One region of the Pseudarthrobacter kochi genome, then DNA from elsewhere that is predicted to be linked to it. Evidence: predicted binding sites of a transcription regulator. Region 1 holds the regulator's gene; the other holds the start of a gene.

Region 1 (4,411 bases):
CTTCGCAAGACGCGCCACCAGCGTCGCAATAAGAAGTAGAGATACTTCACATCATGTGAATGCCCGTTGCCTTCCAGGCAGCGGGCATTTTCTTTGGCTTCGCCGCGGGTGCGGACGCGCGTGCGGGCGACGGGCGACGCGCGGTCCGGCTGACGACGCTCGTTCGGACGGGCGACGCACTTTCGGACCAGGGACGCGCTTTCGGACCGTCGACTCGCGTTTGGGCCGGCGCTACGCGGATCCGCGTAGCGCTTGGCAGGAAGCGTAGCGCCCGGCCGAAAGCGTAGCGGAAAGAGGCGGGCGAGCTGGCGTGCGGGTCAGACCGTGGGGCCGCGGAAGCGGGAGAAGCCCCGCCAGAGGCCGTAGATCGCCCCTCCGACGGTGGCGGCCTTGAGGCCCAGGGTTGCCGCGCGGCGTCCGGAACGGAAATCGTAGACCGGCCAGTTGTGATCACGGGCATGGCGGCGGAGCCGGGAGTCCGGGTTGATGGCCACGGGATGTCCCACCATGCTCAGCAGCGGGATGTCGTTGTGCGAATCGCTGTACGCCCAGCACCGCGCCAGGTCCAGTCCCTCGGCCTCGGCCACGGCGGTGACTGCCACGGCCTTGGCGGGGCCGTGCAGGATCTCGCCGACCAGCCGTCCGGTGTAGGAGCCGTCCATTATTTCGCCCACCGTGCCGAGGGCACCGGTGAGGCCCAGCCTCGTGGAGATCACCGAGGCCACCTCGATCGGCGTGGCGGTCACGAGCCAGACCTTACGGCCCACCCGGAGGTGCTGCTCGGCCAGCGCCTTGGCCCCCGGCCAGATCCGGGATTCAATCATTTCGTCATAGACTTCTTCGCCGAGGGCTTCGATGTCCTCAACGGTGATGCCGGATGCGAGCGCCAGGGCGGTGTCGCGGACAGCATGGACGTCGTCCATGTTTTCCCCGCGGAGCACGAACATCAGCTGCTTCCAGGCGAACCCCGCCGCCTGCGGAATCGTGAAGGCCCCGCGCTGGTGCATCTTGCGGGCCACATGGAACAGGCTGGCCCCGCGCATGAGGGTGTTGTCGACGTCGAAGAACGCGGCTTCGCCGTGCTGTGGTGCTGCAACAGGATCTGTGACCACAGCGGCGTACTTCTCTTCGGACATGCCACGAGTCTAGTCAACGCCGGAGCCAGTCCCGTCCCCCGGGCCGCGGCGGCGCCCGGATGCTGCGGCGCGTCGACGCCGGACGGGCCGCCGGGCTACCGTGGAACCATGCCACGCCCCGACGTCGTCCTCATCACCAAAGCTGACTGCCACCTCTGCTCGGCGGCGCGCGACGCCGTCGACCGCGTCACAAAGAACCTCGGGATCGGCTGGCGGGAGGAACCGGTGGACAACGACGTCGAACTGCGGGAACGCTTCGCCGAGGAGATTCCCGTGGTGCTGGTGGATGGTGTCCAGCGGGACTTCTGGAAGATCGACGAAGCCCGGCTGGAGCGAACGTTACGGCGGGCGCTGGGCCGGCAGGCCTGACCGGCCGGGGCAGTTGGAGCCGGCTGCTTTGTCCGGCGAACTCCGGGGGCCCTAGAGTGGAAGTCACAACGCGACTCAATGGAGCAGATAGTGACTTCGCTGGACTCATCCCCCGACGCGATGCCGGGGGGATCCGGGACTGCCGCCAAGCAGATTCCGCCCGCGGCCGTGTCCCGGCTGACCATCTATCTGCGCGCCCTGACCACCCTGCTCGCCGAGGGTGTTGACCGGGTTTCGTCCGAATCCCTGGCAGAGGCCTCGGGCGTCAGCTCCTCGACTCTCCGCAAAGACCTTTCCTATGTCGGCTCCTACGGGACCCGTGGCGTCGGCTACGAAGTGCAGTACCTCAACCGGCACATCGCCGCGGCGTTGGGCCTGACGCATGACTGGAAGGTCGCCATCGTCGGTGCCGGCAACCTGGGCAAGGCGCTGGCCCGGTACGGCGGCTTCGAATCCCGGGGCTTCGACATTGTCGCAATTTTCGATGCCGACCAGATGGTGGTCGGGAGCGAGGTGGGCTGGCTGCGTGTCAGCGATGCTGCCGACCTGGAACCGGTGCTGCAACGGACGGGCGCCAACATGGTGGTGCTCGCCCTGCCGGCCGCCGTGGCGCAGGACGTCTGCGACCGGGTGATTGCCGCCGGCGTGCGGAGCATCCTCAGTTTTGCCCCGGTGATGCTGCAGGTGCCGCCCGGGGTCAACCTGCGCAAGGTGGATATGGCCACCGAACTCCAGATCCTCGCCTATCACGCACAAAGGGCGCAGGACCCGGAGGATGCTGACTAGCTTTCAGTCAGCCCGTCCGGCTCCCGCGCCCTCTGCGCCGGTGCCTGGCTACTTGCCGGTGCCTGGCTACTTGGTGTCGACCGTTAGTACGGTCCGCCCGGCTGCCCGTACGGGTTGGCGAACGGCTGCTGCTTGCTGAAGTACGGCGACGTTGCCGGCAGGTACAGCATCACGATGCCGGCGATGCCGAGGAGAACTGCCAGCGTGCCGAGGCTCAGCGGGTAGAGGCTGAAAATGGACAGGGCGGCGAAGACCGTGCCCAGGATCCGTGCCCAGTTCTTGCCTTTGCGCACGTTCAAGGCAACGAGGGCGTAGAGTCCGGCGCTGATCACAGCGAACACGACGATGCTCCCGACGAGGGCACCCCGGAGGTCCTCGAACCGTATTTCAGCACCGCTCGCGGCCATCTGCTGTTCGAACATGTCCCGCATGGCGGGGGAATCCAGCGTTCCGATCGCCAGCAGCAGCGAGATGACCCATACCGCGCCGGACGCAACGATGAGCCAAAAGGCCGTGTTCACGAGTTTGGGCATGCCGGGCGCGGCCTGCGGCTGCCCCGAGGGGTACTGGGCATAGGGGGATTGGCCGTAGGCGGGCTGGTTGTACTGCGGCGGGTTCTGGCCGTACTGCGGAGGCTGGGGGGCCTGCTGCCCATACTGGGGGGCGTTCTGCCCGTACTGGGGGGCGTTCTGCCCGTACTGGGGGGCGTTCTGCCCGTACTGGGGGGCGTTCTGCCCGTACTGGGGGGCGTTCTGCCCGTACTGCGGGGCGTTCTGGCCGTACTGCGGGGCGGCGGGCGGCTGCTCGCCGTACTGGGGTGCGTTCTGGCCGTAACGGGGTGCGGGCTGCGCGCCCGGCTCGGGGGAGTCCGGGTTCGACGGCGGGACTGGCGGGATGCTCATGGGCGTTCCTTTGCGTGGCGGTCAGGTTCGGATACCGGAAACAGATTCCTGCCCTGCCCCCAGCATGGTTTACTCCCACCGTACCGCGGGCCGGCGCCCGCGCGGATCATTCCGCAGGAGTATTCTCGGCGAACAAGGGGCGGGTGCCTGATGCTGCACAAGGGCAGGTCAGGCCCAGGTCGAACTTAGATCCGGCGCGGGGCGGGCGCGGATCAGATGCGGCCCCGGAGCGAGGCGAACCACGCCTGGGAGTTGGGCATCCACATCAGTGCGGCGGCCGCCAGGCTGACGATGAAGCTCGGCCAGCTGCCTCCGCCCCGGCCTTCCGCCGCGCTGGTGTTGAGGACGGCAAGCAGCAAGGAAATGCCGGCAACAATTGTGAGGGCGAAGCGGGCCCACTCGCGGCCCTCCTTCATCTTCATGGCCAGGATGACCTGAGCCGCCGCAAGGGCCAGTGCCACCAGCACCAGCAGGAGCACCACGAACCCCAGGCCCGGAACGACGGCCAGGAGCACGAACGACCCAAAGAGGCCGATCACTCCGCCGAGCAAACCCAGCAGCCCGCCGATGAGCCAGATCCAGTAGGACACTTTCAGCTCGGTCGGCAGCCAGGTGACCGTGAACATGCCGGCGAATCCGCCGCGGGGCATCACGTCGTTGAAGTTCTGCGGCCGGTCCGTGGGCAGCTCAAAGCGGAATCCGCCGGGCTGCGGTGTCTGATAGCCCGGCGGCGGTGCTTGATAGCCCGGCGGCGGTGCCTGATAGCCCGGCGGGGGTGCCTGATAGCCCGGCGGGGGCGTGACTGGCGGCGGCTCGGAACCTGCCGGTGGAACATTGCCCGCCTGCGGGGGCTGGGCACCCGGCTGATGCGGTGGAGGTACCTCATTAGGGTTGCTCATGGCTCTCACTGTAGACCGCGAATGTGCCGGTATCGAGGGAATTTGAGCATGTTGCGGGGCATGTCGGGGTGCCCGGGCCCGCACCTGGACGCGGGCCTGCCGGGCGCCGCTGAAGACGCATTTGCCGTGGCGGCAGCAGCTCCCCGTTAAACGCAAAACCCCGCTCCGTCACACGGACGGAGCGGGGTGCCCGGCGGCCGGAAGCCGCCGGCCGGGCCGGTCCTGGGGACCGGCCGGCCAAGCGTCGCCGACTAGGCTGCGGGGGCGATGAAGGCCAGTTCGAGGTTGACGGCAACCTTGTCGCTGACGAGCACGCCGC
Region 2 (4,411 bases), on a different contig from region 1:
AAGAATCGAAAGAACGAGCCAGATGATGAGTAGTGTGATTATGAGTCCCATACGAACATCCTAACGGCCAACGGCCCACAGACACGGAATATACGGCGCCTGCAGGTCCGGCCAGCCTTCGCCCGTTAGCGGGACGAAATTTCGCGATTTACCTCTTCCCTGCGGCGCTGCAGGCTGAAGCGAATGCTTGACATCATCGCGGCAGGACCAGAGACTGCAGTGAACGTTCAAGTAACGGTGCGGTCAGCGAAGAGCATAGGAGCAATAGTGCCGGACGACGGAGCATACGACTACGTGATTGCAGGCGGCGGCACCGGCGGCAGCGTCCTGGCGGGCAGGCTGAGTGAAGACCCCTCAGTCACCGTTCTCCTGCTGGAGGCCGGCAGATCGGACCGCCATCCGTTCATCCACGTCCCGGCTGGTTTCCCGAAGCTCAAGGGCGGCCCCTACCAATGGGACTACGCGAGCGTCCCGCAGAAGCACAGCAACGGCCGCCTCATCCCGCTCGCTCAAGGCCGCGTGCTGGGCGGCGGCGGGTCCATCAACTCCCAGGTCTTTACGCGCGGCGTGGCCGAGGACTACGACAACTGGGTCACGGACTATGGCTGCGAAGGCTGGTCCGGTGACGAGGTGAGCAAGTACTTCATCCGCTCGGAGTCCAACAGCCGGCTCTCGGCACCGCACCATGGAACCCTGGGCCCGCTCGGAGTCTCCGACCTCCTGCGTCCGCATAAGCTCTCGGCGGCCTTCGTCAAGGCGGGCCAGGAGTTCGGGCTGCCCTACAACAGCGATTTCAACGGGGCCCAGCAGTACGGCGTCGGCTTCTACCAGACCACCACGAAGAACGGCCGACGGTGCAGCGCGGCGGTCGCCTACCTCAAGCCGGCCCGCAAGCGGAGCAATCTCACCGTCCGCGCCAACGTGACCGTCTCCAGGGTGATCGTCAAGAATGGCCGGGCCGTTGGAGTCCAGGCGATCCAAGGCGGCAACGCGCGCACGTACACGGCAAACCGTGAGGTGATTGTCTCCGCCGGTGCCTTCGGCTCGCCCAAGCTGCTGCAGCTTTCGGGCATCGGCGACCCCGAAGATCTCGTCGCGGCCGGCATCGATACCATCCATGCCCTGCCCGGCGTGGGAAAGAACCTGCAGGACCACTGCGACGTCGACATCGTCTACGAACTCACGGACTACCACAGCCTGGACCGGCTCAACCAGGTCCGCCCGGCCACCGTCCTGGCCGGCGTCGAGTACCTCGCCTTCCGTTCGGGACCGTTCGCTTCAACCCTTGTCGAGGCCGGTGGCTTCAGTTACGCCAACAAGGACGAGAAGACCCCCGACCTACAGTTCCACTTCCTCCCCGCCGCGCGGATGGGGACCGGCGCCGCCGCTTTGAAACCCGGCTTCGGTGCCACGCTGAACTCGTACTTCCTGCGGCCCCGGAGCCGGGGAACAGTTCGTCCCGTGTCCTCGGACCCGGGCAAAGCACCCCTTATTGATCCGAACTACCTCGCCGACGACTACGACCTTGAAATGGCCATCGCCGGGGTGCAGCAGAGCCGTCAGATCATGGAGCAGTCGTCGATGGCGGCACTCACCAAGGCGGAGCACATTGGCGACGGCTCCCGGGTGGAAACCCGCGACGAGTACGTGAAATTCGTCCGCTCCTTCGGCCGGACCTCGTACCACCCCGTCGGAACCTGTGCCATGGGAACCACCGATGAATCTGTGGTCTCGCCGCGGCTCAAGGTCCACGGGCTCGAGGGATTGCGCGTGGTTGACTCCTCGATCATGCCGCGGCTCGTGAGTGCCAACACTCAGGCGCCGACCATCATGATCGCGGAAAAGGCCGTCGACATGATTCTCCAGGACGCCAGGTGGTAGACCGGAAGTGCCCGTGGTCCCAGCCGGCCCCCAGGGCCGTGTGAGTCATTTCACGCGTCACCGGGCACCGGACCGTGCCGGACCGCCAGTAGAATGGACGGTGAACGTAGAAGTTCTGCCGCCGGGTCTGCGTTCGCAGCCGGCGGCTTTTCTTTGCTCGACACAGGCACCCGGGGTGGACCGAATCCCCGGAGCCGAGGTTCCGGACACCCTCCGGCAGCCGACTTCCGCATACGACGCCGTATGTGGTGGATTCTAGGAAGGTATTTCTGTGAGCCAGACGTCAGATTCTTGTCTTGATACGTGGATGGGCCGGGAGGCGCTCGCCGAGGCCATGATCCCGGTAATCGGCCGGCTGTACCGCGAGAACAACGTGGTCACGTCCATTCACGGCCGCAGCCTGATCAACAAGTCCACCATGAACATCCTGAAGGCGCACCGCTTCGCCCGCCGGATGAGCAAGGAAGAACTGCGCCTCGAAGAGACAGCCCCGCTGCTGGACGCCCTGACCAAGCTGGACCTCGGCGCCGCGGCCATCGACATTGCCCGCCTCACCGAGAAGTACCGCGTCGAGGGCAACGGTGCCACCCTGGACGAGTTCCTCCGCGGGGAACTCGCCGAGGTTGTTGGCAAGCGTGGCGGCGACGACCGCACCAGCACCGACGTCGTCCTCTACGGCTTCGGCCGCATCGGGCGGCTCCTGGCCCGACTCCTGGTCGAAAAGGCCGGCGGCGGGCACGGCCTGCGGCTGCGGGCGATCGTGGTCCGCCGCGGCTCGGATAACGACCTGGCCAAGCGCGCCAGCCTGCTTCGCCGCGACTCGGTCCACGGCTCCTTCGAAGGCACCATCAAGGTGGACCTCGAGAACGACACCATCACCGCCAACGGTGTCCAGATCCAGGTCATCTACTCGGACAACCCCGCCACGGTCGACTACACCGCCTACGGCATCCACGACGCACTCGTCGTCGACAATACGGGACGCTGGCGCGACGCCGAAGGCCTCTCCCAGCACCTCAAGAGCAAGGGCGTTTCCCGGGTTCTGCTCACGGCTCCGGGCAAGGGTGATCTTAAGAACATCGTGCACGGCATCAATCACGCAACGATCACCGATGCGGACAAGATCGTCTCCGCGGCTTCCTGCACCACCAATGCCATCACCCCCGTCCTGAAGGCGATCAACGACCGTTACGGCGTGGTGCATGGCCACGTGGAGACCGTCCACTCCTTTACCAACGACCAGAACCTGATCGACAACTTCCACAAGGGCGACCGCCGCGGACGCTCCGCCGCGCTGAACATGGTCATCACCGAGACCGGTGCCGCCACGGCAGTAGCCAAGGCCCTGCCGGAGCTCCTCGGCAAACTGTCGGGAAGCTCGATCCGGGTCCCCACCCCGGACGTGTCCCTGGCCATCCTGAACCTGAGCCTGGAAAACGGCACCTCCAAGGATGAGGTCAACGACTACCTGCGGGAGATGTCGCTGCACTCGGAGCTGCGGAAGCAGGTCGACTACATCGATTCACCCGAGGTTGTCTCCACAGACTTCGTCGGCTCCCGCCGGGCAGGCATCGTCGACGGCCTGGCCACCATCTCCAACGACAAGAACGTCATCCTCTACGTCTGGTACGACAACGAGTTCGGCTACAGCTGCCAGGTGGTCCGTGTCATGGAGGAAATGGCCGGCGTGAACCCGCCGTCGTTCCCCGCCAAGGACGCGGCAGCAACGCTGGAGGCAGCCGGCCTGCCCGTCGAGGTCCAGGCCTGACGGCACATCCTGCGAACTCTGTTCCGCCTTTCCCGGCCGATCCTCTGGAATCGGCCGGGAAAGGGCACCACAATGGTGCAATGGAACAGAACCCGGCAGTAGAGCACGAAACCACCCTGGAACACGCCCTGGACGTAGCGCGGCGGAACGCCAAGGAAGCCAAACGGCTCCTCGACGACGCCCGCGCCAAGCATGCGGCCGGTGAGGTCGACGAGGCGCGGGTCCGGCAACTCGAATCGCTCCTGGCCCTTGCCAACGAAGACCTTGTGCGCGTGACGAAGGAGAACTAGCGGGCTACCTGTCCTCCACACTGTGGACAACCCCCGCAGCGTCTGAGGCCCGGCCTAGGCTTCGGGGGTGGAAAGAACTAGTCCCGCCCCGGAACTCTCCGGATTCAAGCACGCTGCCCGGGTGCCGGATTGACGCTCACGTGGCCGGAGTTCCGGCAGGCACGACGGCGGTCCCGCCAGGCGTGGGCCCTGCTGGCTGCCGCGGCACTCACCGTTGTCGCGGTGCTCGGGTGGTTCTTCACCGCCGGGCAGTTTGGCGCCGTCGACCCGACCGACGGACCCAGCGAGGCGCCTGTGCTGGCAGCCGGCTGGATGAACGCCGTCGCTTCCGTGCGGCCGGTTCCGGCCGGCTCAGCCGCGGCGCTGCTGGACACGCTTACGGTCAAGGGGCGGGCGGCCCAGGACAACTACGACCGCAGCGCCTTCGGCCAGGCCTGGCTGGACGTGGACCGCAACGGTTGCGATACCCGCA

Evidence for each region. The regulator Rex, encoded in region 1, represses fermentation and respiration genes when NADH is low (regulators of the CRP and FNR family bind a similar motif). The targets are predictions, from matches to a motif close to CTTGTGAANNNNTTCACAAG.
Region 2: ACZY0Y_RS17925 (glyceraldehyde-3-phosphate dehydrogenase) is a predicted target of Rex. The motif match lies at 1,919-1,938, and genes of this name have one in related genera.

Annotation. Positions count from the first base shown of each region.
Region 1 covers NZ_JBVAYV010000014.1:6,146-10,556, reverse strand. The annotation lists gene ACZY0Y_RS09115 (30S ribosomal protein bS22) at 1-39, shown strand, start outside; gene ACZY0Y_RS09110 (HAD family hydrolase) at 318-1,136, opposite strand; gene ACZY0Y_RS09105 (glutaredoxin family protein) at 1,245-1,505, shown strand; gene ACZY0Y_RS09100 (redox-sensing transcriptional repressor Rex) at 1,596-2,291, shown strand; gene ACZY0Y_RS09095 (hypothetical protein) at 2,375-3,193, opposite strand; gene ACZY0Y_RS09090 (hypothetical protein) at 3,406-4,092, opposite strand; gene ACZY0Y_RS09085 (YceI family protein) at 4,344-4,411, opposite strand, start outside.
Region 2 covers NZ_JBVAYV010000055.1:227-4,637, reverse strand. The annotation lists gene ACZY0Y_RS17935 (hypothetical protein) at 1-51, opposite strand, end outside; gene ACZY0Y_RS17930 (GMC family oxidoreductase) at 268-1,881, shown strand; gene ACZY0Y_RS17925 (glyceraldehyde-3-phosphate dehydrogenase) at 2,153-3,649, shown strand; gene ACZY0Y_RS17920 (hypothetical protein) at 3,730-3,939, shown strand; partial or broken gene ACZY0Y_RS17915 (hypothetical protein) at 4,069-4,411, shown strand, end outside.